Regions from separate parts of the Lysinibacillus sp. A1 genome, predicted to be linked through region 3. Evidence: riboswitches for the same ligand, from Rfam matches in the RefSeq annotation. Region 3 holds a riboswitch; each other region holds the start of a gene.
What was found. Region 3 has a riboswitch for thiamine pyrophosphate ahead of thiM (hydroxyethylthiazole kinase). Riboswitches for the same ligand answer to the same signal wherever they lie in the genome.

Region 1 (7,552 bases), on a different contig from region 3:
GTTTCATCGGCACATTACTTTCTAAAGAAACTGATGATGCAAAATATCGTGAAGTTGACGTTAAAGCAAACACAGGTATTTCTGTACAGGACGTATCTCACTAAATCTATGTCATAAACCTCGTAAGTTCTTGCTTACGAGGTTTTACTTTTTCTTTCATTTTCGTTACTATAATTGTTAAAAGGAGGGAATGAAAATGGCTCAATCTGGGGCGAAAAAGAAGCGGATGCATATAAAAAGAACTGTTGGCAAGGATGTAGAGAAAAATCGCCAAACCAATTCCTTCAGTACACATGAACGCACCACCAAAACAAAGACAGAGAAATTGAAGCATGATTTTACTAAACATAAAAAGCAGTATACGGATCATTAGTTTGTATCCTATACTGCTTTTATTATTGTAGAAAACACAAGTGTCACTTACAAAATTAGTTTAAAGTCGATAAAAGTTTGTCGTATTTTGAGTGATAATTTGAGCCGCTTCTTGTATAGACAATCCCTTAATGGCTGCAATTACCTCAATCGTGGAATGCATCATCCACGGAGACGTGGGTTTATTTGTAAATGGACCTTCAAACGGCCATGGACCATCTGTTTCAACCATCATCAATTCAATCGGGTAGATTTGAATTAACTGTTGAATTTCCTCTTCATACAATGCATCAGGCGTAATGGAGATAAAATAACCTTGCTGAATCATGCGTTTCACAACTGCTTCGTCCCCTTTAAACCAATGGAAATGTGCCTGACGAAGCTGATGCTTTTCTAGTAAATCGCACACCACGATAGCATCCTCATACACAGCATGCAATACAATCGGTTTGTCCAACTCTTTCGCCAATACGATAAATCGTTCCAATAAAGCCTCATACGGACGAACAGCCAAAGTTTGTTCTTGCCTTAAATAATAAGGTAAACCGACCTCACCGACTGCTTTCATCTCATCACTATGGGCGCGAATCCAATTAAATAAAGCTTTCTCTTCTATTTCACTCGGTAAAGGCTGTTCGGGATGGAAACCAAAAGCTGCCTTCACTTTGGGATAGACCTTCGCTAAATTCAACGTCTTTTGACAGGAGGACAGCTGCATACTCACCGCAATTAGTGCCTCTACTTCTTCCAATAAAGAAGGTATTTCCACATCCTTATACTGATCTAAATGAATATGGGCATCAATCAACATGCAAATCCCCCTTTTCTTCCTGTAAATACATGAATAACTGTTGCTTCAAGGCTGTGAATGTAGCCGAATGACGGATTTCTTCTTTGCGAGGACGCTCAAACGGCACAATGATTTCTTTTTTCACCGTTGCTGGCCGTTTCGATAAAACAAGTATACGATCTGCTAAAAAGAGTGCCTCCTCAATACTATGTGTAACAAATAAGATAGATTTTCGATGTTCCTCCCAAATGGACAGTAGCCATGCCTGCATTTCCAATCTTGTAAATTCATCGAGCGCAGAAAATGGTTCATCTAGACATAAAATAGGTTTATCACTGACAATGGCACGGATGAAGGATACACGTTGTTGCATCCCTCCAGATAGCTCGTTTGGATAAGCATGGCTAAAGGAAGCAAGTCCTACCTTTTCTAGCCACCCCTTTGCACGTTCAACATTAGGCTTTTGCTGCAATTCCTCAACAATTGTTACATTCTCTAAAATAGTACGCCAAGGCAGTAGACAGGGCTGCTGTGGCATATAGCCAATTGTTCCTCTTTTTCGTTGGATTTCCTCTCCATTTAATAAAATCGCCCCTTGATCAACCGAAGAGACCCCACCAATTAATTGAAAAAGGGTACTTTTACCACTGCCGGATGGACCTACAATGGCCACAAACTCACCATCCTTGACATCAAAGGAAATATCATCAAGAACATGTAGACTGTTAAAGGACTTAGCGATGTTTTGAATGCTGAGCATGATAACCTCTCCCCTTTACCATTAATTTTTCAAGCAAACGAATACTACTAAATAACAATAAGCTTAACAAGACAATCGCAAAAATTGCGACAAACACTCGATCTGTACGGAAGGAGGATTGTGCTAAGGTCATGTATACACCAATTCCCTTTTTCGCACCAAGCCACTCCGCAATGACTGCCCCCATTACGCTATACGTTGCAGCAATTTTCACACCCGAAAAAATTGCTGGGTAGGCATGTGACCATTCTAGTTTCCAAAACGTTTGAGCCTTCGTTGCACCAATCATTTCAAAGTAATGCTTTAACTCGGGTGCTGTTTGGCGAAAACCGTCCATTGCCGCAATGACAATAGGGAAAAAGCAAACGAGACAAATAATGATAAGCTTTGGTAATAAGCCAAAGCCAAACCAAATAATAAGGAGCGGTGCTAACACAAGAATCGGTATGTTTTGCGACATAATGAGAATCGGATAAAATAATGACCGAATAAAAGTAAAACGATGCAAAACAATTGCCACTGTTAGACCACAGCCAACCCCAATAGCAAGTCCTAGTAAAGCTAATTGCACGGTAGCCAGAGCATGTGGCAGGAACGTCTGATACGATTGAAAGCCTTCTACTACAATTATGCTTGGTGCTGGAAGGAGCCAAGGAGGAACATCAGCTATATGCACAACAAGCTCCCATATGAATAAGAGGAAGGCGATAAAAATTATCGTCCTTCCTTTTTGTAATGCCCGTTTCATGATTGATATTTCTCCGTTAATGTAGCCATTGTAATCCCGTTTGGTTGATATAAAATTTTTACTTGTGTAATGACATTAATGGCTCCTAGCTCGACCATCTTAACATTCATTTTCTCAATGATTTGAAGAAGCACTGGAAGCTCACCCTCCATCGTTGTTTCAAGTGGATGAACCTCATACTTCACACCAGATGCATCAATAACTGCAATGGCCGCATCTACATAAGGGATGACATCCTCATACTTTTCTGTCTTTGGAATGATTTGGACACTGATCAATGAATTTGCCATGTTAATTGGCCTCCTTTTTTGGTAAAAACTCATTCGTAAACGCTTGTTTAGCATCAAATTCGCCTTCTAATACTTTGTTGCTCGACATCCATTTAGCATAGTTTTCCCACACTGAAAGCTTTTGCTCTCCCCATTGTTTAGCATCGTCCTGATATTTATCAGCCAACCACTCTTGGCTTTTATGCACTAACTCCTTATCTAAGTCAGGTGCCGCTTCTAGTAAAATATCAGCCGCTTCATTTGGATGTTCGATCGCATATTCATAGCCCTTCGATGCAGCTGCAACAAAAGCTTTGACGATGTCTGGATTGTTTTGAATCATTTTTTCATTAGTTGCTAAAACAGGTGTATAGTAATCTAACTGATTACTGTAGTCTGTTAAATACAGCATATTAATCTTTTCCCCACGAAGCTCTGCCTCAATCCCTGTCCAAGCATAATAAATCCAAGCAAAGTCGATGTCTTTTTTCATCATCGTGAAGAAATCTAAATCTCCCGCATTGACAATATCTAATTTATTTATATCAGCGTTTTCTTTTTGCATTAATGATTGTAATACGGCTTGTTCGAGTGGCGCTCCCCAACCACCATATGTTTTTCCTTCAAAGTCCTTTGGAGATGTAATACCCTTTGATGCTACAGAAGCAAATCCAGATGTATTATGCTGGATGATGGCCGCTATTGAGACAAGTGGCACAGCCTGAACACGAGCCTGTGTAATGCCCTCCTGATAGCTCACGCCAAATTCTGCCTTACCAGAAGCTACGAGCTGATCGGCTCCTGCCTCTCCTGGCATAATAATCTCAACATCTAAGCCCTGATCTTCAAAATAACCGAGCTTTTTCGCAACATACAATCCTGTATGATTCGTATTTGGTGTCCAATCGAGAACCACTGACACCTTTTTCTTTGTATCAGCAGCTTGCTTGTCCTCCTTGTCGCTACAGCCCACTAACATCAATAGTGCCGCTAATAGAATAAATAACCATTTTTTCATGCTAAGTCCTCCCAGTTTGTAATATGAAAGTGTTCATGAATGAATGTTGTCACCAGAAGAAAGCGTAATATACGGTTGGTAAGATATTGCTTGGAAAACAAAAAAACGCCTAGGATTCCTCCCAGACGTATTGCAATCAATCTCCAAAACTTTTGCTTTTTTGAATAGATGTTCCCTACGCTGGTACGAGCCAAATCAGGTTCAAAGGGTCAGTGTCTATCGGACACAATCTCAGCTAGCCATAACTAGCCCCCCTACATTCTTTCGCTATGAACTTTTCGATGATTATTATACCCATAGTTGATCTAAAATGACAAGATGCTATTTTTAGATAGTTGTTCCACTCCAACCAAATAGCCCAGCTCTACTAGATAGAAACTGGGCATGGTTTTAGCTTGGTTTTTGTTCTTTTTTGGCCGTTAAGACATGGGAAATGGCTCCATCTGTTGCAATATCCACTTTAAATGAACCATTAGAATGGCGATCAGCACGCGTCAATGCATGAACATCAATAAATTCTTGGACGCCTTTTTCAGTTTCAATCACAACCTGTTCATCGTCTGTCGCTTGAATAACAGCGACAATTCGGTGAGGATTTGCTTTTAATTCTGTTAGGACTTTAAGGCCGCGTTTGGCACGACCTGCTACTTCTACCTCTGCGACATTCATTTTCTTGACAGCCCCTCGTTGTGTCACAATAACGACATATTGTGTTTCATCTGGCTGTAGAACATTGACCCCAACTAAAGCTTCTCCATCTTTTAACGTAATCCCTTTAACGCCACCTGTTTTCACACCAGTAACCGGTAATTCCTCGATAGGGAATCGAATAGCATACGCCGTATCAGTTGTTAAGAGCAATTCCACATCATCCGTCATAAATGATGCATAAATCATTGCATCGCCCGCTTTAACATTCATTGTTTTAATCGGCTTCGAGTAACGCGTCACTGCATAATCTGCGAGCGGTGAACGTTTAATTTGTCCATCTTTCGTAGCAGTTAAAATATACGTATTTGGTTGTTCAAATGTTTCAAAGCCATAGACGGCAATAATTGATTCATCTTCACTTGTTGGCACAATACTAGAAATATGCTGACCAAGGTCCTTCCAACGAATATCAGGCAATTCGTGAACTGGCTGATAAATATAATTCCCTCTATTTGTAAATAACAATAGATGATGCTGCGTATTTAAGTTTGCTTCATACAATAAATAATCGGAATCCTTCATCGCAAAATCTTGACCATTGGAAGCGGCATGGGATCGTGTAGAAGTACGTTTAATATAGCCATCTTTCGTGACAGTCACCACAACCTCTTCACTTGGAACAAGGACATCTAATGTAATTTTAATTTCTTCTATTTCTTGTTCAATTCTCGAGCGACGCGGCTCTGTGAAGCGTTTTTTAATATCTAGTAATTCTTGTTTAATGACACGTACAAGCTTGGCCTCGCTTTGTAAAATTCCTTCTAGCTTGGCAATCAATTTATTTAAATCATCCTGTTCTTGGCGGAGCTCTGTAATATCGGTATTCGTTAAACGATATAATTGCAGGCTCACAATCGCCTCTGCTTGTACCTCGGTAAAATCGAACTTTGCCTGTAAATTAAGCTTGGCATCCTTCTTATCATTAGAAGAACGAATTGTCGCAATGACTTCATCTAAAATAGACAATGCTTTAATTAATCCATCTACAATATGGGAACGATCCTTAGCCTTTTGTAAATCATATATAGAACGATTTGTGACCACTTCTTTTTGGTGAGTAATATAGGCATCCAATAATAATGGCAATGTCATCATCGTTGGGCGACGATTATGAATCGCAATCATATTAAAATTGTAAGCTACTTGTAAATCTGTTGTTTTAAATAAGTACTGTAAAATCCCTTGTCCAGGAACATCCTTTTTCAGCTCGATTACGACACGTAACCCTGTACGGTCAGATTCATCACGAATTTCAGCAATCCCTTCAAGGCGTTTATCTACACGCTGCTCATCAATTTTTTTTACAAGATTCGCTTTATTCACATCGTATGGTAATTCGGTAACAACGATTTGCTCTTTGCCACCCTTAATAGGTTCCACCACAGCCTGCGCACGAACTATAATTTTACCGCGCCCTGTTTCATATGCCTTTTTAATGCCGTCCACACCTTGAATAATACCGCCTGTTGGGAAATCTGGACCTTTGAGTACTGTCATTAATTCATCCACTGTTGCAGTAGGCTTGTCTAAGCGCATCAATACAGCATCCAGCACTTCATCTAGTGCATGAGGTGGAATATCTGTTGCATAACCCGCAGATATCCCTGTAGAGCCGTTGACTAGTAAATTAGGGAAACGTGCTGGTAAAACAGTTGGCTCCATATCCTGATCATCGAAGTTTGGTACGAATTCAACCGTTTTCTTCCCGATATCTCGTAACATTTCACCCGCAATCGCAGATAATCTTGCCTCAGTATAACGCATGGCAGCTGGCGGATCTCCATCAACTGAACCATTATTCCCATGCATTTCAATGAGCATATGACGAGCTTTCCAATCCTGACTCATACGTACCATCGCCTCATAGACAGAGCTATCTCCGTGTGGATGGTAATTACCGATTACATTACCGACTGTTTTAGCTGATTTACGGAAAGGTTTTTCGTGTGTATTGCCTTCTGTAAACATCGCATATAAAATACGACGCTGTACAGGTTTAAGACCGTCACGTGCATCTGGCAACGCGCGGTCTTGAATAATATATTTACTATAGCGACCAAAACGGTCACCCATTACTTCTTCTAAAGGTAAATCTTGAAACTTTTCTGTGCTACTCATGCTTGGCCCTCCTCTTGTTGGATGAATTCATTTTCTAAAATGTTAGCATCATCCTCCATACCGAAGTCTACATTGGCTTCGATCCATTTACGACGCGGCTCTACCTTATCGCCCATTAATGTCGTGACACGTCTCTCTGCACGTGCACCATCCTCGATTGTGACACGAATTAATGTACGTGTGTCAGGGTTCATTGTTGTATCCCATAGCTGGTCTGCATTCATCTCACCAAGACCTTTATAGCGCTGTAATATGTAACCCTTTCCAACTTGTTTGATGGCCTTTTGTAAATCGTTTTCTGTCCAAGCATATTCAATTACTTCTTTTTTGCCAGTCCCTTTAGAAACTTTATATAGTGGCGGTAATGCAATAAAGACTTTACCAGCCTCTATGAGCGGACGCATATAACGGTAGAAGAACGTTAATAGCAATACTTGAATATGAGCGCCATCCGTATCAGCATCAGTCATTATGACTACTTTATTGTAGGCTGAATCCTCTACTGCAAAATCTGTTCCAACACCTGCACCAATCGCATGAATAATCGTTGAAATCTCTTCGTTTTTCATAATATCCTGGAGTTTTGCTTTTTCCGTGTTAATCACTTTCCCGCGCAGTGGTAATATCGCCTGGAATGTACGATCGCGACCTTGTTTTGCAGATCCACCCGCTGAATCACCTTCGACTAAATATAATTCATTTTTCGCCGCATTACGTGACTGTGCAGGTGTTAATTTACCTGACAGAATCGTACTACCCTTTTTGT
Region 2 (7,552 bases), on a different contig from region 3:
ATTATTGCCTCCATTCAAAGCATTACGGAGCAAACTAATCTATTAGCTTTAAATGCAAGTATTGAGGCTGCACGAGCTGGTGAGCATGGAAAAGGTTTTGCCGTCGTGGCGGAAGAAGTAAGAAAATTGGCAGAGCAATCAAAAACTGAAACAGAAATTATTAAAAGCACGGTAGAAAGTATTTTAGAAAATTCTCAGCAAACAGTTGCAGTCATTGCATCAAATGCAGACTTAATGCAATCTCAAAATGAGTCCGTACAAAGCACGCAATTGGCCTTTAAAGATAATAGTGATTTGTCACGTGCAATTGCAACTTCTATTAGTGAACTAATGACACAGTTGTCTACTATGTTAGAGCATAAAAATCAAGCGATTATGTCCATTCAAAGTATTTCGGCAATCTCAGAGGAAACAGCGGCCTCTGCTGAGCAAGTAAGTGCCTCTGCAATGGACCAACAAGCTGAATTGCAAAAAGTGGCAGAGTCTATGCAAAATATGAATGATATCTCTAATGAACTGCAAGAGGTTGTTAATAGATTTAAGCTTGCGTAAAGAAAAAGGCCACCTAGAATCTAAAGGTAGCTCAGACTTTTTGATAAAAGGAATCGAGAAGATCATGCTCGATTCCCTTTTTATTTATCCTTCATTAAAAATAGTTCTTTGCTGCCCAATCATACACAGTCCTAAATGAATGAGTTTAGGTGATTCTTACATTGTGTACATTGTTCTCTTTCATTGATTTGATTTTTTGAATCTTTTCAACCATATGAACAAGGCGCGCCCCGTCCGTAGTGGAAGTCAACGGTTTTAATTATGAAAGTAAGTGGCATTGACCTAGTGCATGATCGACACTACTATTAAAAGGGAGGAGGGACATCAATATGGTGTATCTTGGAATGATTTTCTTTCAAATTGTCGCACCTATTTTAGTATTACTTGTACTAGGTGCTATTCTACAAAAGAAATTTCGCTTTAATTTAAAAGCATTATCACAGCTTATTACATATTGTTTTATGCCAGCCGCTGTATTTATTAATTTATATGAGACGAATATAAAGCTGTCTGTTCTAGGAGAAGTCGGATTGTTTGTTGTACTTTTTATCGGGAGTCAAATGCTGCTTAGTCACTTTTTAGCGAAAGGGCTTGGCCTCGCCAAAACTGAGGCGGCTGTTTTTAAAAATAGTGTAGTACTCATTAACTCTGGGAACTATGGGATTCCGGTAGCTCAAATGATTTTTGCCACTCAACCTATCGGTGTAGCCATCCAGGTTATACTCGTTATCTTTCAAAACATGACAACATATACGTATGGTTTATATAATTTAATTTCCTCTACTAAATCGGGCATGACGATTTTTAAGGATTTTATAAAAATGCCTATTATTCACGCTCTAATAATCGGAGTGGCCATGAATTATTTTGATATTGGCATTCCGCAGTTTATTAAAATACCAATAGACCATGTAGCAGATGGTTTTATTGCCGTTGCATTAATCACGCTAGGAGCCCAATTGTCTCAGCTGGAGATCAAAACGATGTTTAATAAAACAGTATTCGTCAGCTGCTTCACACGATTATTTATCGGACCAGCCGTGGCTTTAGTCATTATCTATGCGCTAGGTTTAGATGGGGTTGTGGCACAATCATTATTTATAGCGAGTGCTTTTCCCACATCCCGCAACAGTTCAAGTCTAGCATTAGAATATGATGTAGAGTCCGCAACAGCTGCTCAAACTGTTTTATTCTCAACCATTGTGAGTTGTATAACGGTCACGATTGTGATTTATATTGCGGATGTATTGTTTACCTAATAGAAAATATTTTAATGATATCTTCCATCTCTTAGCAATATCTGCTACACTAGCATCAAACTGAATAGTATTAACTAGGGGAGTCTGATGAGTCAGGCTGAGAGGGAAACGCATAGAGGTTTCTTGACCCTTTGGACCTGATCTGGCTCATACCAGCGTGGGAAAGTTAAGAAGCTATTGCCTATTACGTGCAATCAATAGACCCTTTACATTCATGGCCGGATCCAATTATTATTTTGGATTCGGCCTTTATTTATTGTATTGATTGTTGGGTGAGCTAGATTCGGTCCTTGCTTAAAATACATTTAAGGGAGAGAAGTAGCTCATGTCAGCAATTAGTGAAAAGAACATTACGATTATGTCTAACTTTGAAGGAAGTAAAAAGGTTTATGTGGAAGGATCTCGTCCAGATATTTTAGTACCAATGCGTGAAATTGCATTAAGTCCGACGACTGGTAGCTTTGGAGATGAAGAAAATGCCCCCATTCGGGTGTATGATACGAGTGGCCCATATACAGATCCGGCCTTTCGTGTGGATATTACAAAGGGCTTACCTGCTTTACGAAGTACTTGGATACAAGAGCGAGGGGATGTTGAGGAATACGGAGGGCGTACGATTAAACCGGAGGATAATGGTTTCCGTCGCGCTGATGATCCGCGTATCCATGAAAACGTCTTTCCGGAATTGGTGAGAAAGCCTTTACGTGCAAAAAAGGATGGAAATGTCACACAGCTTCATTATGCTCGAAAAGGAATTATTACACCTGAGATGGAATTTGTAGCGATACGCGAAAATATGGACCCAGATTTCGTACGTTCAGAGATTGCAGCAGGCCGAGCTATTATGCCTTCCAATATTAATCATCCAGAGGCAGAGCCAATGATTATCGGTCGTAACTTCCATGTGAAAATTAATGCGAACATTGGAAATTCAGCTGTATCATCCTCGATTGCAGAGGAGGTCGAAAAAATGACATGGGCTACACGCTGGGGTGCTGATAATATTATGGATCTATCAACTGGCAAGCATATTCATACAACGAGAGAATGGATTATTCGAAATGCTGCAGTACCCGTTGGGACAGTACCAATTTATCAGGCATTAGAAAAAGTGAATGGTGTCGCTGAGGATTTAACGTGGGAGGTGTACCGTGATACGCTTATTGAACAAGCGGAGCAAGGGGTAGATTATTTCACTATTCATGCAGGTGTCCTTTTACGTTATGTTCCTCTTACGGCAAGCCGTGTAACGGGAATTGTGTCTCGGGGTGGATCCATTATGGCGCAGTGGTGCTTATACCATCATCAAGAGAACTTCCTCTATACTCATTTTGAGGAAATATGCGAAATTATGAAAGCTTATGATGTAGCCTTCTCATTAGGAGATGGCTTACGCCCAGGGTCAATCGCGGATGCTAACGATGAAGCACAATTCGCGGAGCTGGAAACATTAGGTGAATTAACGGAAATCGCATGGAAGCATGATGTTCAAGTAATGGTGGAGGGTCCAGGTCATGTTCCCATGCATTTGATTAAAGAAAATATGGACAAGCAATTAGAGGTTTGTAAGGAAGCTCCCTTCTATACATTAGGTCCATTGACAACAGATATTGCGCCAGGTTATGACCATATTACATCTGCTATTGGAGCAGCAATGATTGGTTGGTTTGGTACAGCTATGCTCTGCTACGTGACACCGAAGGAACATTTAGGTTTACCTAATCGGGAGGATGTTCGAGTAGGGGTTATTACTTATAAAATTGCTGCACATGCTGCAGATTTAGCAAAGGGCCACCCAGGTGCACAGCAACGGGATGATGCACTGTCCAAAGCGCGTTTTGAGTTCCGCTGGCGCGATCAATTTAACCTTTCTCTTGATCCAGAGCGTGCAGTAGAATATCATGATGAAACATTGCCAGCTGAAGGAGCCAAAACGGCTCATTTTTGTTCAATGTGCGGGCCTAAATTTTGTAGCATGAGAATTTCTCAGGATATTCGTAATTATGCTAAGGAAAAGGATTTAAATACAACAGAAGCCATCCATGAAGGTATGAGGGAAAAGTCAGCGGAGTTTAAAAAGGCAGGTAGTCAAATCTACCAATAATAATAATGCAAGGCTTGTGTTTATTTCTAGACACGAGCCTTTTTTATGTTGGTTTCATAACTTAATAGGGAGATGAAAAAAAGGAATATATGCCTTTGCAAATAGAAATGAACGCTTAAACCTAGACGAATACAAAAAAGCTCCATGTGAATTATACATTCACATGGAGAAAAGTTGGATTTGGATATCAATAATAAGTGGAATATTAAACGTTTGTTGGTTGTTTTACGTATGGATTTGTAAGATCCATACCTTCTAATGAAAGACCCATTGCTTTTGCGACACCTTCACCATATGCTGGATCAGCTAAATAGCAGTGAAGAATGTGACGGCGTTTGATGAATTCCTCAACAGAAGCCATATCATTAGCCGTATTTTCAAATAGACGTTGTTGTTCTTCCGCAGTCATTAGGCGGAAAAGTTTACCTGGTTGCTCGAAGTAATTACTATCGTCTTCACGGAAATCATGAATTCCTGCATGACCATCAATGCGTAACTCAGGCTCTTTATGGTCTAAATTATGTTCCCATTCACCATAGCTATTTGGTTCATAGCCTAGTGTTGATCCAAGGTTGCCGTCAAAACGCATAGAGCCATCTCGGTGGAAAGTACGGAATGGACACTTTGGTGCGTTAACAGGAAGCATATAGTGGTTTACACCTAAACGGTAGCGTTGTGCATCCGCATAGGCAAAGATACGACCTTGTAACATTTTATCTGGTGAGAAGCTAATACCAGGGACGATGTTAGATGGTGCAAAGGCAGCTTGTTCCACTTCTGCAAAGTAGTTGTCCGGGTTTTTATTTAACTCAAACTCACCTACAGGAATTAATGGGAAATCTTTTTTATACCATACTTTTGTTAAATCGAATGGGTTGTATGGTAGCTCACGAGCTTGCTCCTCTGTCATAACCTGAATATACATTTTCCATTTAGGGAAATCGCCTTTTTCGATGGCTTCATATAAATCACGTTGTGAAGACTCACGGTCTTGACCGATTACCTCAGTTGCTTCATCACCTGTTAAATTTTTAATGCCTTGTTCTGTACGGAAGTGGAATTTAACCCAAACACGCTCATTATCAGCATTGATAAAGCTATATGTGTGCGAACCAAATCCGTGCATATTACGGTAACCAGTTGGGATACCACGGTCGGACATTACAATTGTAACTTGGTGAAGTGCTTCTGGTAATAGCGTCCAGAAATCCCAGTTAGAATTAGCGTTTTTCATATTTGTACGTGGATCACGTTTGACCACGTGGTTTAAATCTGTAAAGTGTAGTGGATCACGGAAGAAAAATACTGGTGTATTGTTTCCTACTAAATCCCAGTTGCCTTCTTCAGTATAGAACTTAAGGGCAAAGCCGCGGATATCACGCTCAGCATCTGCTGCACCACGCTCACCAGCAACTGTGGAGAATCGTGCGAACATATCAGTTTTCTTGCCCACTTCCGAGAAGATTTTAGCTTTTGTATATTGAGTTATATCGTGCGTTACAGTAAAAGTACCAAATGCACCTGAACCTTTCGCATGCATACGACGTTCAGGGATTACTTCACGATTGAAGTTTGCTAGTTTTTCAACTAGCCATACATCTTGAAGTAATAGAGGGCCGCGTGGACCTGCTGACATAGAGTCATGGTTACTTACTACTGGAGCACCACCTGCTGTTGTAAAACGACGGCTACGATCATTTGCGTTTGTCATATTAGTTACCTCCTGAAAATAATGTAAGTCAAACTCTTCGTCTATAACTATAACAAATATAAAATAGAATTGCTAGTACATTATAATAATTATCGTTAAAGAATTTTTATAGTAAGATATAAAATATAAATATATGCAGCAAAGAGCTTATTTATACTTAATTATCGTCCTAAATTTGTTGTTAAATAAACTATATATAAACAGTATTTATACTGCAAATGAAAAAAGTATAAGAGTTAATACCCATAACACAAGCCTTTATTGAAAATGAAAACGACTAATTGAAAATTATCTACAACGTTCTTTTTAGTTTTTTCGGTATCGATGAGGGGTCATACCGATTTGTTGTTTAAATATTTTAATAAAATAATTCGGGTCATCAAAACCGTTTAAATGAGCAATCTCACTAATTGCAAAATCTGTTTCTACTAGCATCTTAATAGCGTTTTGAATTCTAACTTGCTGTATATAGCGCTTAAATGGCAAGCCTTGTTTCTTCGAAAAAATTGTACTTAAATAATTGGGGCTGATGCCAAGCTTACGGGCGACAAAGGGAAGAGACAAGGAACTATCTTTAAATTGCTGATCAATAATTTCTAAAGCGAGCTCAACATAATCGGCTCTTTTCTCCATGCGTGCATCACGGGCTAGCTCTATTAATCTCTGAGTGAAAGAAATAATACCATTGAGAATCGTATAAAAAATAGGATGCTCAATAATTAAATGAAATAGCTGACGGTAGTTTTGTTCAATGACTGCTTTTTCGTGTAGTTTATATTTCAACATAAAGCGCCGAATTTGTGCTAACACACTTGTTAGATGGATGCGTAGGTCATCCTGCTCATAATAGATGCCTTCATTAGAAAGTCGATATAAAAATGTTTTTACGGCTTCGAGATTACCCTCCTCCAGGCTACTTATTAATAATTGTTGTTCTTCTGGTGTTAGTAATGGATCGAAGGGCTGTATTTCAAATTGTTTACTTGCGTAAAAAATATGCCCGAATCCTTCGTAAAAACTTTGATGAAGTGCACGCTTTGTTAATGTATACATATTTTTAATGCTTGTAGTCGGTCCATCATATATCCCAATATTTAAAGAACTATTGCTAAACAAACGCCATTCCTTCATAAGAGTACGTACATCCTTCTCTACCAGCTTTATGTCTTGCGTTTGAAAAAGGCAGACGATTCTATTCGATAATGGATAGGTTTTCATATGGAAGTGAATCGATGTCGGTTGAAGCCAATTGTAAAGCTTGTTATAGGTCTCAGTGTGCTCAGGTTCAATTATTGTAAAGTGAATGCCAGTTTCAATAGAGTTTGATTTCGTATCCAAAAATAAATGATTATAAAATGATTCATTTGCAGCCTCTTGCGCAGTATCTGTAATTTGTGGTGAGCGCAAGGAAATGCCTGTCAGTTTTTGCTTTAATACTTCTAAATCAATGGGCTTTACAAACAGATGGGCTACCTGTAAATCAATGGCTTTTAATGCGTTTTTAAATAAGGGTTCTGTTGTTACAGCTAAAATAGCACCTGCAAGTTTTTGTAGATCTCGATAAAGAGAAGTTAAGCGATTATTAGGGATCAAGTCGATATTTAACAGTATGGCATCCGGTTCAAATTGACGGATGCATTGAGGTACATCTGACATAGTCGTGCACATATCAATGAAAACATCGCCTGGAAAATAGGTATGTAAAAACCACTTAATGCCTGCTAGTTCAGTGGGGTCTCGATCGATTAATAATAGCTTCATAACATCTAACCTCGCTTAAAATATTCTAGTTTCATATAAAAATACGATTATATTATTAAAAATAACATAGGAATCTGAAAAAAATCATGTTTTCTCTTTTAAAATTCTCTATATTCTGAAAAAAGTAGTTAGTACAATGGAAATAGAGTAATTGACCATTATTCA
Region 3 (7,552 bases):
CAGGCGTTTATGGTTGTGAATGAGCAGTATTATGCCAATCCTGCATCTATCCATGCGATGGGTGTTGAAGCAAATGATTTATTAATGCGTGCACGTGAGCAAGTAGCAGATATTTTGCAAACAGAAGCAAAAAATGTGCTATTTACTTCAGGTGGTACAGAATCGAATAATGCGGCGATTTTTGGAATAGCACGGAGTAATACACATATAGGAAAGCATATTTTAACGACTGAAATAGAACATCCTTCTGTTTTAGAGACTGTTAAACAGCTCTCAAAAGAGGGCTTTGAAGTGGAATATTTAAATGTTGATCAGCATGGTGTTATTTCGTTAGATGAACTTCGTGCAAAAATACGTAAAGATACAATTTTGGTAAGTATGATGCATGTAAACAATGAAATGGGTGCGATTCAACCGATAGGGGAAGCTGCTAAATTAATCCATGAAATGAGCCGGGCAGCTTTGCATGTGGATGCTGTACAAAGCTTTGGAAAATTGGCTGTATCCTTTAAGGGTGAAGAGGGACCGGATTGTATTTCAATCTCAGGCCATAAAATTCATGGCTTTAAAGGCTCCGGTGTATTAGCATTTCGTAAAGCGATAAGATGGCAGCCATTTGCACTTGGTGGTGGCCAAGAATTTGGATTGCGTAGTGGGACTGTTGCTGTTCCACAAGCTGTCGCTTTATCAAAGGCAGCTCGAATGGCCATCGAAACTATGAATGACCATGCAAAAAATTATCGTCAATGGCATGATGAAATACTTGCACAGCTACACGAATATGGAGAAGCTATTCATATTTTATCGACTCCGCAGGGAGCGTCACATATTTTATCTTTCAGTGTTCGCGATTTAAAAGGGGAAGTCATCATTAATGCGATGCAAAAACGAGGCGTTATTGTATCAACATCCAGTGCTTGTTCTTCGAAGCAAACTAAAACAAGTCATGTTGTCGAAGCATTGCATCTAGATGAGCATTATAAAAAAGGTGTCATCCGTATTAGTTTTGGTGCACATAACACTGTCGAAGATATTGAAAAGTTTAAACAAGTATTAGCAGAAGTAATGCTAGAGCTTAAAGGAGAAATAAAGTAATGATTTGGAAAGAAATTTTAATTAGATATGGCGAACTTTCTACAAAAGGTCGCAACAAGATGGATTTTATCCGCCGTTTACGTGAAAATATCCGTCATGCTTTTGCGGATTTAGGACATCTCCATATTCGTACAGAACGTGATCGAATGTTTATTGCGATAGAGGATGAAGCACAAATGCAAACACTAGTAACAGGTTTGCCTAAAATTTTTGGTATTCAATCATTTAGTCCTGTTGCAGCATGTGAAAAAGATATGGAAAGTATGAAAAAACTGGCGATTACGATAATGGAGACATTTAAAGAAAAGCCATATACGTTTAAAGTGGAAGTGAAACGTACCGATAAAACCTTCTCATTAGAATCACACGCGATACAAAGGGAGATTGGTGGATATGTTTTACCTCAATTTAATAATTTATCTGTTAAAGTGAAGAAACCTGATATTGAGTTACGAGTAGAAGTGCGCCATGATGCAACCTATATGATGGCACAAGTCATTCCAGGTGCAGGCGGAATGCCTGTAGGATCAAACGGGAAGTCATTGTTAATGCTTTCAGGTGGTATTGATAGTCCAGTTGCAGGTTATTTAATGATGAAACGCGGAGTCCGTTTAGAAGCCATTCACTTTTTTAGTCCGCCCTATACAAGCGAAAATTCATTGGAAAAAGTAAAAGTGCTTGCAAATGAGTTAACGAAATTTGGAGCTAATATACGATTGCATGTTATTCCTTTTACTGAAATACAAGTTCTGATTAAAGAAAAAGTACCTTCTAATGTATCGATGACAACAACTCGTCGTATGATGTTGAAGGTTGCTGATCTAGTGCGAGAAGAAATCGGTGCTCTTGCGATTGTCACAGGAGAAAGTCTTGGACAAGTAGCAAGTCAAACACTTGAAAGCTTAACGGCAATAAATGCAGTAACGAATACACCTATTTTACGACCGTTAATTTCATCAGATAAATTAGAAATCATTGAGTTAGCTGAACAAATCGGCACATATGAAACATCTATTCAGCCTTTTGAGGACTGCTGTACAATCTTTACGCCTGCTAGTCCTAAAACAAAGCCTAAGCTCGAAAAGGTTGAGCATTACGAAAGCTTTTCTGATTTTGATGAACTGATAGCACGCGCGGTCAAAAATCGTGAGGTCTATATTTTCCCTAAGAAAGAAGAAGAGCAAAAGCAAGATAAGTTTGCTGATCTTTTATAAATCAAAATTTCAAAATCCGTCTCAAATAGCTTATTTGAGACGGCTTTTTTGTATAGTTCGCCAAATGCCAATAGAGGTATATTTTACCTTTATTTTTTTTGTATTAAAAATCTAATAACGCACATTCTATATTCACAAGGAGGTGAGAAACATGGCTTCAAACAACAACCGCAGTTCAAACCAGCTTGCAGTACCTGGAGTACAACAAGCACTTGATCAAATGAAATACGAAATTGCACAAGAATTTGGTGTTCAATTAGGGGCTGACGCTTCAGCTCGTGCTAACGGTTCCGTTGGTGGTGAAATCACTAAACGTCTTGTACAAATGGCAGAATCTCAATTAAAAGGTATGCCAAACAACAACAACTAATAAATGCTAACTAAGCATTTATAAACTCAAAACCAGTGACCGTAAAAGGCACTGGTTTTAGTTTGTTTATCAATCATTATTTTATGCGAGATAAAGACTTAAACATGGATACTGTTTGTACAATATCCTTACTGTCACAGATAGCAGAAATAACAGCAACTCCGTCAGCACCAGCTTGCAAAACAATATTAGCGTTTGTCCAATTTATTCCACCTATAGCTACGATGGGCAAGTTAGGTTGCAACTTGGAAGCTTGCTGTAAAAAATTTGTGCCACATGGTGGTTGTGCATCACTTTTAGATGTTGTGGCAAAAATAGGTCCAATTCCTACATAGTCCGCATGATGGTCAATAGCCGTTTGTAGTTCTTCCTGTGAATGTACAGAAACGCCAAGGAGCCGGTTTGCCATTTTCTTACGTGCAATGGCAATTTGTTCATCATCTTGACCAATATGAACACCATCAGCACCAAGTCGAACTGCTAGATCCACATCATCGTTGATGATAAACGGCACACGGTAATGTTGACATCGTTTTTGGCATTGGTGGGCAAATTGCTCATAAGCTAATCCTGTTAATGCATAAGGACCCTTTTCGCGTAATTGAAACATAGTAATGCCAGCCCGTAGCGCTTGTTCGAGTACAGCTAAAGGTTCCTGTTGGGAAACATTGCTTGTACCCATAATAAAATAAAGCTGTAAATCTTCACGTTTCAAGTAACTTCACCTCGCAGGCACCTTTATGCAGCTGATAAGCAAAATGATTTGTGGGGCCATGACCTTTACCAATGGCTAAATCATGCATAATGGCTAATTGTATAAATCTTTTAGCTTCGATAATAGCTTTTTCAATGGTCAAACCTTGACCAAGAAAAGCAGTGATAGCTGCTGAAAATGTACAACCTGTACCATGTGTGTTTTTCGTCGTAATACGAGGAGACTGCATGGAAAATGATTTGTCATTTTTTATAAATACATAATCAATTGCATATAACGAATTGGGTAGATGCCCACCTTTAATGATGACACATTGAACACCTAGTTGGAAAAAGCATTGAGCAATTTCCTCCATATCCGAGAATTGATTTATTTTTTTTCCCGTAAGTGCCTCTGCTTCCGGTATATTTGGTGTCACAATTGTAGCAAGAGGAAGTAAAGACATGCGCATGGCCTCGATAGCCTCTTGCTGCAATAAGCTTTCTCCACCTTTTGCAATCATAACGGGATCAACGATTAGTGGGATTTTTAAATCGTCAATAATGTGTGCAATACCTTGAATAATTTCCGAGGAATAAAGCATACCTGTTTTAATCGCAGTAATCGAAAAATCTTCTAGTAATGCATGAAATTGTTTTTCAACAAAGTCAACTTCAATTGGGAAAACCCCTGTTACACCAAGTGTGTTTTGAGCAGTTAATGCTGTAATAACGGAGGTGCCAAAAACCCCTAATTCCTGGAATGTTTTTAAATCAGCCTGAATACCAGCGCCACCGCCACTATCTGAGCCTGCAATTGTCGTTACAATATGCATGAAGCCTCACCCTCCTTTGAAAGACGATGTAAGGCATTAAGCAAAGCAATTTGAATATCCCCAATATCCTCTGTAAATGCGGATGCTAACTCAGCTGCTTTTTTATAGTATGTGAGTGTTTCCGCTAATTGGCTGTACGGATCATCTCCTGAAGAGAAGGCTGCTCCACATATAGCACTAAGTAAACAGCCTGTACCCGTTACTTCAGTCATTTGTGAATTTCCACCTGTAATCCATTCGCTCTGCACACCGTCTGTCATAAAATCATGTTTGCCTGTAACAATGACTATACAGTTGTAGCGTTGAGCCAATAATGTAGCCTCAGTCTCTATGTCAATAAATCCCTCACCACTATCAACACCTTTTTGTTGCCATTCCACATTGGCTAATGCCGCAAGCTCTCCCTTGTTACAACGTATGACTGCAAATTGAATAGCTGAAAGTAATAGGTGTACGGTTTCCTTGCGATAAACTGTGGCACCTGCGCCAACCGGATCTAATATAACAGGAATGCCAAGGGTATTTGCTTTTTTTCCTGCTAACAGCATTGATTCTTTTATTCGATCATTTAGTGTACCAATATTGATTAAAAGAGCGTCTGCATTGGCGACCATTTCCTCAACCTCATGGCTATCATCAGCCATGACAGGAGAGGCACCTAATGCCAATAGACCATTGGCTTGGAAATTAGCCACGACATAATTAGTTATACAGTGAATAAGCGGTTGTTGTTGACGAATTGTTTGAAAAATCATTTTAGTCCTCCTTTATGGGTGGACGTAAGCATGCAAAAAAGGCCCTTTTTACGTAAAAATGCACGAAAAAGAGCCTTTCATCTGAAAAAACGATGTTCATTGCTCCCTACGTCAGTATTAACTAACAGGTTCAAAGGGTCAGGTTTTACCTTCTCAACTCTTTATGAGTCCCCCTGCAATCTTGCTTTTAGTTGACCAAAATGTACCATACTTTTCGTATGTATTCAATAGCAAGTTTTCCTATCGACAAAACGTGACTGATGCCATATAGCTAAGCATGATAGTTGTCATGACTTTACTTAAATCAAGTGTAAACCATTGAAAATACTAAGAAAGGAGTATAATGTGTCTTAACAAAAGGGGGCATTTGCCATGAATAGACAAGAATTAGTAGCACCAGAATGGTACAACATAACAGATGAATTTGAAAAATATGCAAAGGATTCAACTAAAAACGCATTGATTATTTATAATGAGCATTATGATGTACAATTTATCACCTACGCACATTTACTTGAAAGAGCGAATCAGGCGGCACATGTCTTTACAAAAAATGGATTAACTAAAGGTGATGTCATTTTAGTGATGGTACCACGCTCAGTAGAAGCATACATTGTCTATATTGCTGCATTAAAAGCGGGATTAACAATCATTCCAAGCTCTGAAATGCTAAGAACAAAAGATATTGAGTATCGTATTCATCATGCTGATGCTAAAGCTGTAGTAGCCTTTGAGCCCTATATTGAGCAATTTGATCAAGTAGGAAATCTACAAAATATACAGCAATTTGTTATCGGAGATGCACATGAACCATGGCAGCCGTTAGTAGACAAAATGCGAAAGCAACCAACAACTTACATAAGTTCTACACCAACAAAAAGTACAGACCATGCCTTTTTAGCTTACACAAGTGGCACAACAGGTAACCCGAAAGCTGCTGTTCATACTCATAGCTGGGGCTATGCACATTTACGGACAACAGCCCCACACTGGCTAGGCGTACAAGAAAATGATATTGTATGGGCAACTGCAGCACCAGGATGGCAAAAATGGATTTGGAGTCCGTTTCTCGCGATTTTAGGCAGCGGTGCCACTGCATTTGTTTATAAAGGAAAGTTTGATGCAGCAACATATTTAGCGTTGCTTGAAAAATTTAAGATGAATGTCTTATGTTGCACACCGACAGAATATCGTTTTATGGCAGCACTTGAAAATTTACAGGAGTATGACATCAGTTCAATTCGACAAGCTGTTTCAGCAGGTGAACCATTGAACAGTGAAGTCATTAAAAAATTCTCAGACACTTTCCATCTACAAGTGCGAGATGGTTATGGTCAGACTGAGAATACACTTCTTGTAGGGACTATGGTTGGTATGGACGCAAGAGTTGGTTCGATGGGTAAACCTACGCCAGGCAATACCGTTGACATTATAGACGATTTTGGCGAGCCAGTTGCTATAGGAGAAGTAGGTGATATTGCTGTTCATCGAGAAACACCTGCACTTTTTAAAACATATTTAAATGATCCTGAACGTACTAATTTACAATTTCGTGGTGATTGGTATATAACAGGGGATCGAGCTTATAAAGATGCGGACGGCTATTTTTGGTTTGAAGGCCGCGGAGATGATGTTATTATTTCCTCAGGTTACACAATTGGACCTTTTGAAGTAGAGGATGCGCTGATGAAGCATCCGACTGTGAAAGAGGTTGCTGTCATTGCAAGTCCCGATAAAGTTCGTGGAAACATCGTTAAAGCGTTCATTATCCTTCATAATGGTGTTAATGGTAATCAAGAGCTTATTCAATCCCTTCAAAATCATGTCAAATCATTAACGGCCCCTTATAAATACCCACGTGCTATTGAATTTGTTACGGAGTTACCCAAAACTGCATCTGGTAAAATTAGACGTGTCGAATTAAGACAACAAGAATTAGAACAGCTTGTACAATAATCATTTCCTAGGAAATAATGTCGAAAATCAAAGTTCATGCAAAGAAATGAACTTTGATTTTTTTTATATTTTTAGGTAAGGTATTATGAGGAAATAAATAGAATAAAACTTTTTGCATATTATTGCAAAAAAATGAAACAAATGAGCAAGTCATACGTATTACGAGTTAAGGAGGCGGAAAGACATGAATGTTAAAAGGTGGGTTGCATTGATAGTGGCTGGTGTTCTTTTACTGTTTTCATTAGGGATTAATACCATTTTTGCACTATTTAAAGCAGATTTCCTAGGTAATTTTGACAGTTTAATGGCAGGAAATAACCTAGATGTATATGAAAATGTAATTGAAGGAGATAATTATGATAAAAGGATTGCCTATTTAAAGGTAGATGGAACAATCCAAGATATTGGATCAAGTTCACTATGGCAACCTGTTGCATATGATCATCAATTTTTCTTAGATCAATTGGATAATATTTTGTACGATGATACGATTCAAGGGATTGTTTTAAGTGTTAACTCTCCGGGTGGAGGGGTAAAAGAATCTGCTGAAATTTATAAAAAGCTATTAAAAATTAAAGAAGAACGACAAATTCCAATTTATGTATCGATGGATTCGATGGCAGCATCTGGTGG
Region 4 (7,552 bases), on a different contig from region 3:
TGACTAAAACATTAAAGGAAGTACCAAAGTTTACGGAAATAAAGGCTACTGATCAAACGAATATAGAACAAAGCCTGCAACTTGCCACAGGTATTATAGATCCGAAAAAAGCAACACGCTTAGTGCTCTTAACAGACGGCAATGAGACAAAGGGCAATGCTTTAGATTTCGCCACGAAGTTTAAAGGCTCCAATATTAGTGTGGATGTTGTGCCCTTTAGTCAGCCTGTTGTGAATGATGTTTCATTAAAAAGCTTTGTGTCCCCACAAGTTGCCTATGTGGGTGAGCAACAACAACTGGTAACAGAAGTGCATGCAACTTCAGCTGGAAAGGGCGAGCTACTATTATATGAAAATGATGAACTGATTCATCGTGAGGCAGTTGAGCTAGCCGAAGGAACGAATATGTTTACCTATAAACATGCAGCGACTGGTGAAGGGCTGGTGAAATATGAAGCCGTTGTTCAAGTAGGACAAGACGCAATATTTGAAAACAATAAATTAACAAGTGTCACAATGGTACAAAGCGAACCACATTTACTCATTGTGAATGGCTATGAAACAGCTTCACCAATAGCGGAGGCACTCGGTCAGCAATCAATAGCCTATGATGTAAAATCACCTGAAGGCTTACCAAATGAACTCTCCAGTTATTTGCAATATAATGCCATTATTTTCGATAATGTGCCAGGACATTTAGTCGGTGAGGCGAAAATGAGTGTGATAGAGCAAGCAGTCAAAAACTTTGGTGTTGGTTTTGCAATGGTTGGTGGAGAAAATAGCTTTGGTTTAGGTGGTTATTTTAAAACGCCAATTGAAACATTATTACCTGTTGAAATGGAAATTAAGGGGAAAGAACAATTACCTTCATTAGGACTTGTCATTGTATTAGATCGCTCTGGTAGTATGTCAGGGTCCAAGCTAGAGCTTGCGAAGGAAGCGGCAGCACGTTCAGTTGAGATGCTACGTGATGAAGATACATTAGGATTTATAGCATTTGATGATCGGCCTTGGGAAATTATAGAGACTGGTCCTCTGAACAATAAAGAAGAGGCAGTGGATACCATTTTATCTGTTACACCAGGAGGCGGGACAGAAATCTATGGTTCACTTGCAAAAGCATATGAAAACCTAGCAGATATAAAACTGCAACGTAAGCATATTATTCTTTTAACAGATGGACAATCACAGCCAGGAAATTATGAAGATTTAATTGAACAAGGAAAAGATAGTGGAATAACTTTATCGACAGTGGCTATTGGTCAAGATGCGGATGCTAACTTATTGGAAGCTCTGAGTGAGATGGGAAGCGGACGTTTCTACAATGTTATCGATGAGCAAACTATTCCTTCCATTTTATCTCGTGAAACAGCTATGATTTCCCGTACGTACATTGAGGATAACCCATTCTATCCAATACTTTATAATGCAGGGGGATGGAATACACTATTTGCCAATGGGGTTCCACAAATGAATGCTTATATCGGAACAACCGCAAAGCAGGGTGCTACCGTCGTGGCTGAAAGCGAAAAAGAAGATCCGGTGTTAGCACAATGGCAATACGGTCTTGGCAAAACATTCGCATTCACTTCTGATTCAACAGGAAAGTGGTCAGGCGACTGGGCAAGATGGCAAAACTGGGGCACATTTTGGCAAACGCTTATTTCACAAATGCTCCCAAGTTATAATGATGTTGCCTATGATGTAAGAATAGAATCAGATGGGTCCTTTATGATTACAGATCCTACAAATGAAGCAGCCTTTTTAGATATTGTTGCGGTTAATGAAGCTGGTGAAGAGTTAGACACACAGCTTGAAACTATATCAGCCTCTCAGGTTCGTGCTGTAGTACAAGCTGACCCGGGATTAATCTTCTTCCGTATCGCTGATGAAAAGGAAACGATTTATCAGGCTGGATTAAGTGTTCCCTATAGTGCTGAGTATGAACTTCTTCCTGCTAATGATAAATTAATAGAAGAATTAACCGAACAAACTGGTGGTGCTGTTTTAAAAGAACCACAAGAAGTGTTCCGTGACTTTACAAAGCGAGGGGCGGATCGTCAAAACATTGCGACATGGCTTCTCCTTGCAGGTATGCTCCTATTCTTTATTGATATTACAATAAGACGCTTTGGCTGGAATTTCCTAACGAAGCCGAAGAAAAAGGGGCAACTTGTAGAAAATCCCCCCGTACAGGCAGAAGATACGAATGTAGCACAATTATTAAAGGGTATGAAAAAACGCCAATAATTTAGTTAGGTGAAAGCAGTGTGAATTATTTCGCACTGCTTTTTGTATATATGCATGGAGAGAAATCCTCTAAGTTATATCAACGACGTTCTTTAATAAAGAGAGCGGGAATTAAAATATTTTACTAGCTCCGTTTTCCGCAAACTGCTAGCTACTACAATACCTAAGATTGCTCCAATTGAACTTGATATTAAAAAGGCAGGCATGAAAAATAAGGCCGCTACGGATGTGCCCATAAGTATCTTTGCATAGGGTACTGCTACAAGTGATGCGAGAAGACCAGTGCCGATCACTTCACCCATACCGGCTAACCACATTTTACAGCTATATTTATAGGCAAGCCCTGCGCATAATGCACCAATAATACTACCAGGAATGGCTAACAGTGAACCTGTTCCTGTAAGGATACGAATGATAGCCGTCACAAAGGCCACTACAACTGTAGGTAAGGGTCCAAGTATAATGGCTCCTATTACGTTAATAGCGTGCTGTATAGGGTAGGCACGAGCAATCCCAGTTGGAATGGAGATGAACGTAGAGCCTGCAACGGCAATCGCTACTAATAAAGCCATAATTGTTAATTTTCGAATAGACATGATAGGTGCGCTCCTTTTCGTTTTAGCCACTAGGAAAATGAAAAAAGCCGCTTCCTTCAAACGACAGGAAGCGGCCTTGCTTATACACTGAAAATAGCAAGAAGCGCCACTTCCCTCCGCTAGCATGAACTAGATCAGGTTCGAAGGGTCCGTATATAACCATATACGTCTCAGCCTTTAAAAGACTCCCCTAGTGGTAAAAATTTTTCTATTTTTTAGAAGTGTAACATACTTGAATCAATAGTCAATAAGCTTTGATGATTAGTGTGAATCTGGATGCATAAGCTGTGGTGCCTTTTTCAATGTCCAAATCAGGGCAAGGAAGAAGCAGGCTAATAAGATAATGGCACCAAATATATAAGGACTATTCATATTCCAGTCAAATAAGAAACCAGCTAAAGCGGGTCCAATCATATTTCCAAGACTCATATAGGCATTGTTCAAGCCGGCTGCAAATCCTTGCTCTGTTTCAGCAAGTTTTGAGATGAGTGTATTAACAGCTGGACGAATTAACGTTGTTGCCGTTGAGAAGATGGTTGCTATAACTAATATTAGTGCAAAACCTGAAACAAATAATATTAAGAAAATAGCAACGGAGGCAATAAATAAATTGACCAAAACTACTTTCATTTCACCAAAGCGTTTAAAGAGTGGCGTTATGATAAACATCTGTACAATTACCCCAAATGCTCCACCAACAACTAGAATGGTAGCAATATCGCCAGGTGAGTAATTAAATTTTTCTGTCACAAATAGGGATAAGGTTGTTTGGAAGTTAGCAATCCCAAATGAGAATACCATCATAATAATTAACATAACAAAATAAGGCATATGTACAGAGCGAGCCATCTGTTTCACCAGATTATCTTGCTTTTGTCTATTTTGCGCAGTATTTGGCTTTGTAGATGGTAATAAAAAGTACGATAAAATAGACGCTAAAATGGCGGCAGCTCCCGCCATGAAAAATGGAAAATGTAAGCTAACCTTTGCGAGGAAACCACCAATTCCAGGGCCAATCATAAAGCCGAACGACATTGCAGCTCCTAACATACTCATTCCTTTTCCGCGTTCTTCATAAGTTGTCACGTCTGCTACAAAAGCCATAATAGGAGGTGCAACAAATGCAGAGCCAAGGCCACCTAAAAAGCGTGCCAAAAAGAGCATCCAAACATCTGTAGAGAGGCCAAAACCGATTTGTGCAAGTCCTGTTAGTATAAGACCGAAAATAATTAAATTTTTCCGCCCATACAGGTCAGAAAGATTCCCAGCAATTGGAGAAAATACGAATTGAGCCAAGGCGAACGTAGCAATAAGCATGCCTAGAACTTGTCCTGCTGCTCCAAATATTCTTAAATATTCCGGCATTACAGGAATAATAATTCCAATACTCCCCATTGCGATAAACATATTAAACATTAATATATACAAAGCCGCCTTATTGGACTTCTGCTGGGTCATCGAAAAACCCCCTTTATGTAATCAAATATAGTACAGTCTATCATAAAGAATTATAGCTGGCTAATAGTTGAGATTGCTGTAACTGATCCGATCGTTAGAATGGTTTTTCAGAAAAGTTTTTTTCTCAGAAAACTTCACAATGGAATATCATCTAATTGATTAATAAACATGAATAGTTAGGGGGAAGTGAGAGCGTATAGACTTTTGCCTAGAAGCAATTTTTGTTGAAATGAAATAGCGTGATAAAAGTGAATAATATTGTTTAGATGAAGCTATGATGAGCAGATGTAATGGCACGTAGAATACATGGTCTTTTCATGGATAAAGAAGTGCAAATGATTGTTAGCAATTTAAACATAGACAAAGGGATTATAGGAGAGGGGGCTGTGAAGATGATCTACCACAGGCTACTAGTAGAATTGCTTTTTGAATATAGTCAAACAACTGAATGCTTACAGAAAAAGAGCGATTTGGTTTCTAGACCAAATCGCTCTTATAAATTATCGAATACTCATTTTAAATTCTAAAAACAGTTCATTATATTTACCTAAGTAATCTGGGCCTAAGTTTTTGTAGACCTCTAATGTATCACGTTGCTCTTCAGAAGGGTAATAGCGTTCATCAGCAACTACTTCTGGGTCCATTAAGTCCATCGCAGCGATATTAGGCGTCGAATAGCCAACATAATCGGCATTTTGAGCACCAGATTCAGCACTTAGCATAAAATTGATAAAGGCATGTGCACCATCAATATTTTTTGAGGTTTTTGGAATAACCATATTATCGAACCATAAATTGGAACCCTCTTCAGGAACAGCAAAGTCCAACTCTTCATTTTCAGACATCATGTCCGCTGCCTGACCAGACCAAGTGAGGGCCACTGTTGCTTCATTATTGATCATTAATGGCGTAATTTCATCCCCAATGATCGCTTTTACGTTTGGCGCAAGTGTAATCAGCTTGTCAGTTGCTTCACGCAGTTCATCGTTATCCAATGAATTCAAGGAGTGTCCAAGACTATTTAAACCCATCCCAATCACTTCGCGGGCACCGTCTACTAAAAATACTTTTCTTTTTAGTGAAGGGTCCCATAAGTCATCCCAGGAGGAGAAATCTAAGTTCCCAACTAGCTTTGGGTTATAAACAATTCCTACTGTTCCCCAGAAATAAGGAACTGAATATTGATTGTTATCATCGAATGGTAAATCTAAAAAGTATGGATCAATATTTTTTAAATTCGGGATTTTCGCTTTGTCTAAAGGAATCAATAAATTATCTTCCTTCATTTTTTCAATCATATACTCAGAAGGGACAGCAATATCGTACGCTGTACCACCTTGCTGTATTTTAGTCATCATAGCTTCATTGGAGTCAAATGTTTCGTAAATGACATGAATACCTGTTTCTTTTTCAAACTCTTTCAATAGATCAGGATCAATATACTCTCCCCAGTTAAAGATGGTTAAAGTGTCTTTTCCACTCTTACCTCCACCAGCACTTAAGGCATCAGCAGCATAAAATAAAAGGGCAGAAACAACAAGTATAGCGATGGTCGCTTGAATTAATGACTTCATTGTTGTCCCTCCGTTCTTTTACTTGTGCGACTTGTAATGAAGTAATAGCCAACCACAACGATAACTGTTACAAAGAATACTAAACCAGAAATAGCGTTAACTGTTAGAGAAATTCCCGCGCGAGCCATCGAGTAGATTTCTACCGATAATGTACTGAAGCCATTGCCGGTTACGAAAAATGTCACAGCAAAATCATCTAAGGAATACGTAAGAGCTAGGAAGAAACCTGCAAAAATACCTGGCTGAATATATGGTAAAATGACACGCATCATAACATCCTTTTTGGTTGCTCCTAAATCTAATGCTGCATCAATTAGTGATTTATTCATTTCTAACAATTTAGGTAAAACCATTAACACTACAATTGGTACACTAAACGCTACGTGTGCTAATAATACTGAAGCAAAGCCTAATTTAATGCCCACCATTGTAAATAAGATTAAAAAGCTTGCACCAATGATGACATCTGGACTGACAATTAAAACATTGTTTAAGGACAATAATGTATTACGCATTTTTGAATCCTTGACTGTTACAATACCGATTGCTCCTAACGTTCCAATAATAGTAGAAATTAGAGCTGAAAGTAATGCTACGATAACGGTATTAATTAAAATAACAAGTAGCCTTGAATCTTCAAAAACAGCCTTATAATGCTCTAAAGTAAAGGACTCAAAGTTATTCATGGAGCCACCACTATTGAACGAGTAAAAGATTAAATAGAGAATGGGTGCATACAGAACGATAAAAACAATCGTTAAATAGACTTTGGCTGATGCAGAAAGTTTGTTCATCGCACGCGACCTCCTTTATCTTTTTGTCCCGTAATAAGCATAATGATTACCATAAATAAAATTAAGAACACGGCAATGGTTGAACCCATTCCCCAATTTTGTGTCACAAGGAATTGCTGCTCAATCGCTGTACCAAGGGTGATAACACGATTTCCTGCAATTAAGCGAGTAATCATGAAAAGTGATAGAGCAGGGATAAAGACAACCTGAATACCTGATTTAACACCATCCATTGTCAATGGTAAAACAACGCGACGGAATGTTGTAAAAGCAGATGCACCTAAATCACGAGACGCATAAATAAGTGTTGGATTTAAACGATCTAAAGAGTTAAAGATCGGTAAAATCATAAACGGAATAAAAATATACACGGATACAAAAACAAAGCTAATATCTGTAAAGAGCATTTGCTTTGGGTCAAAGCCAAACACTTCGATAAATGCATTGATCGGCCCGTATAAACCAAAGATACCAATAAAGGCATATGTTTTTAACAATAAATTAATCCATGAAGGAATAATAATAAGCAATAACCAAAGCTGCTTGTGTTTCGTTTTTGTTAAAAAGTAAGCAGTTGGATATGAAATTAATAATGTAAAGAATGTAATTAAAAATGCATACCAGAACGAGCTTAATGTCATTTTTAAGTAAACAGAAGTGAAGAACGCTTTATAATTATCGAGCGTGAAATTGCCATGTAAATCGAGTAGGGAATAATAAACAACGAGTGCAATCGGCGCGATAACAAAAAGGGCAATCCATAAAACATATGGAAATAACGCTGATTTTGATGTCTTAGCTTGCATCTTCGTCGTCTCCGTACGATTCCAATCGTTTATCGAACTCTTCCTCTGTTTCATTTAAGCGCATTACATGAATCG

Region 1: linked by a shared signal. The riboswitch ahead of PI85_RS22505 (ABC transporter substrate-binding protein) and the one ahead of thiM (hydroxyethylthiazole kinase) in region 3 are both predicted to bind thiamine pyrophosphate.
Region 2: linked by a shared signal. The riboswitch ahead of thiC (phosphomethylpyrimidine synthase ThiC) and the one ahead of thiM (hydroxyethylthiazole kinase) in region 3 are both predicted to bind thiamine pyrophosphate.
Region 4: linked by a shared signal. The riboswitch ahead of thiW (energy coupling factor transporter S component ThiW) and the one ahead of thiM (hydroxyethylthiazole kinase) in region 3 are both predicted to bind thiamine pyrophosphate.

The regions. Positions count from the first base shown of each region.
Region 1 covers NZ_JSZM01000041.1:51,804-59,355, reverse strand. Annotated here, with positions in the region: gene PI85_RS22530 (cation acetate symporter) at 1-104, shown strand, start outside; gene PI85_RS24760 (hypothetical protein) at 197-373, shown strand; gene PI85_RS22525 (TatD family hydrolase) at 434-1,183, opposite strand; gene PI85_RS22520 (ABC transporter ATP-binding protein) at 1,173-1,922, opposite strand; gene PI85_RS22515 (ABC transporter permease) at 1,897-2,670, opposite strand; gene PI85_RS22510 (thiamine-binding protein) at 2,667-2,960, opposite strand; gene PI85_RS22505 (ABC transporter substrate-binding protein) at 2,962-3,957, opposite strand; TPP riboswitch at 4,113-4,223, opposite strand; gene parC (DNA topoisomerase IV subunit A) at 4,348-6,786, opposite strand; gene parE (DNA topoisomerase IV subunit B) at 6,783-7,552, opposite strand, start outside.
Region 2 covers NZ_JSZM01000014.1:112,273-119,824, forward strand. Annotated here, with positions in the region: gene PI85_RS13435 (methyl-accepting chemotaxis protein) at 1-552, shown strand, start outside; gene PI85_RS13440 (AEC family transporter) at 882-1,811, shown strand; TPP riboswitch at 1,878-1,992, shown strand; gene thiC (phosphomethylpyrimidine synthase ThiC) at 2,137-3,915, shown strand; gene PI85_RS13450 (catalase) at 4,121-5,626, opposite strand; gene PI85_RS13455 (response regulator transcription factor) at 5,933-7,387, opposite strand.
Region 3 covers NZ_JSZM01000001.1:129,764-137,315, forward strand. Annotated here, with positions in the region: gene PI85_RS00560 (cysteine desulfurase family protein) at 1-1,095, shown strand, start outside; gene thiI (tRNA uracil 4-sulfurtransferase ThiI) at 1,095-2,309, shown strand; gene PI85_RS00570 (alpha/beta-type small acid-soluble spore protein) at 2,461-2,679, shown strand; gene thiE (thiamine phosphate synthase) at 2,756-3,394, opposite strand; gene thiD (bifunctional hydroxymethylpyrimidine kinase/phosphomethylpyrimidine kinase) at 3,384-4,208, opposite strand; gene thiM (hydroxyethylthiazole kinase) at 4,196-4,963, opposite strand; TPP riboswitch at 5,050-5,148, opposite strand; gene mbcS (acyl-CoA synthetase MbcS) at 5,336-6,919, shown strand; gene sppA (signal peptide peptidase SppA) at 7,104-7,552, shown strand, end outside.
Region 4 covers NZ_JSZM01000012.1:220,738-228,289, forward strand. Annotated here, with positions in the region: gene PI85_RS10570 (VWA domain-containing protein) at 1-2,249, shown strand, start outside; gene thiW (energy coupling factor transporter S component ThiW) at 2,342-2,845, opposite strand; TPP riboswitch at 2,940-3,047, opposite strand; gene PI85_RS10580 (tetracycline resistance MFS efflux pump) at 3,107-4,303, opposite strand; gene PI85_RS10590 (PotD/PotF family extracellular solute-binding protein) at 4,804-5,877, opposite strand; gene PI85_RS10595 (ABC transporter permease) at 5,874-6,671, opposite strand; gene PI85_RS10600 (ABC transporter permease) at 6,668-7,477, opposite strand; gene PI85_RS10605 (ABC transporter ATP-binding protein) at 7,467-7,552, opposite strand, start outside.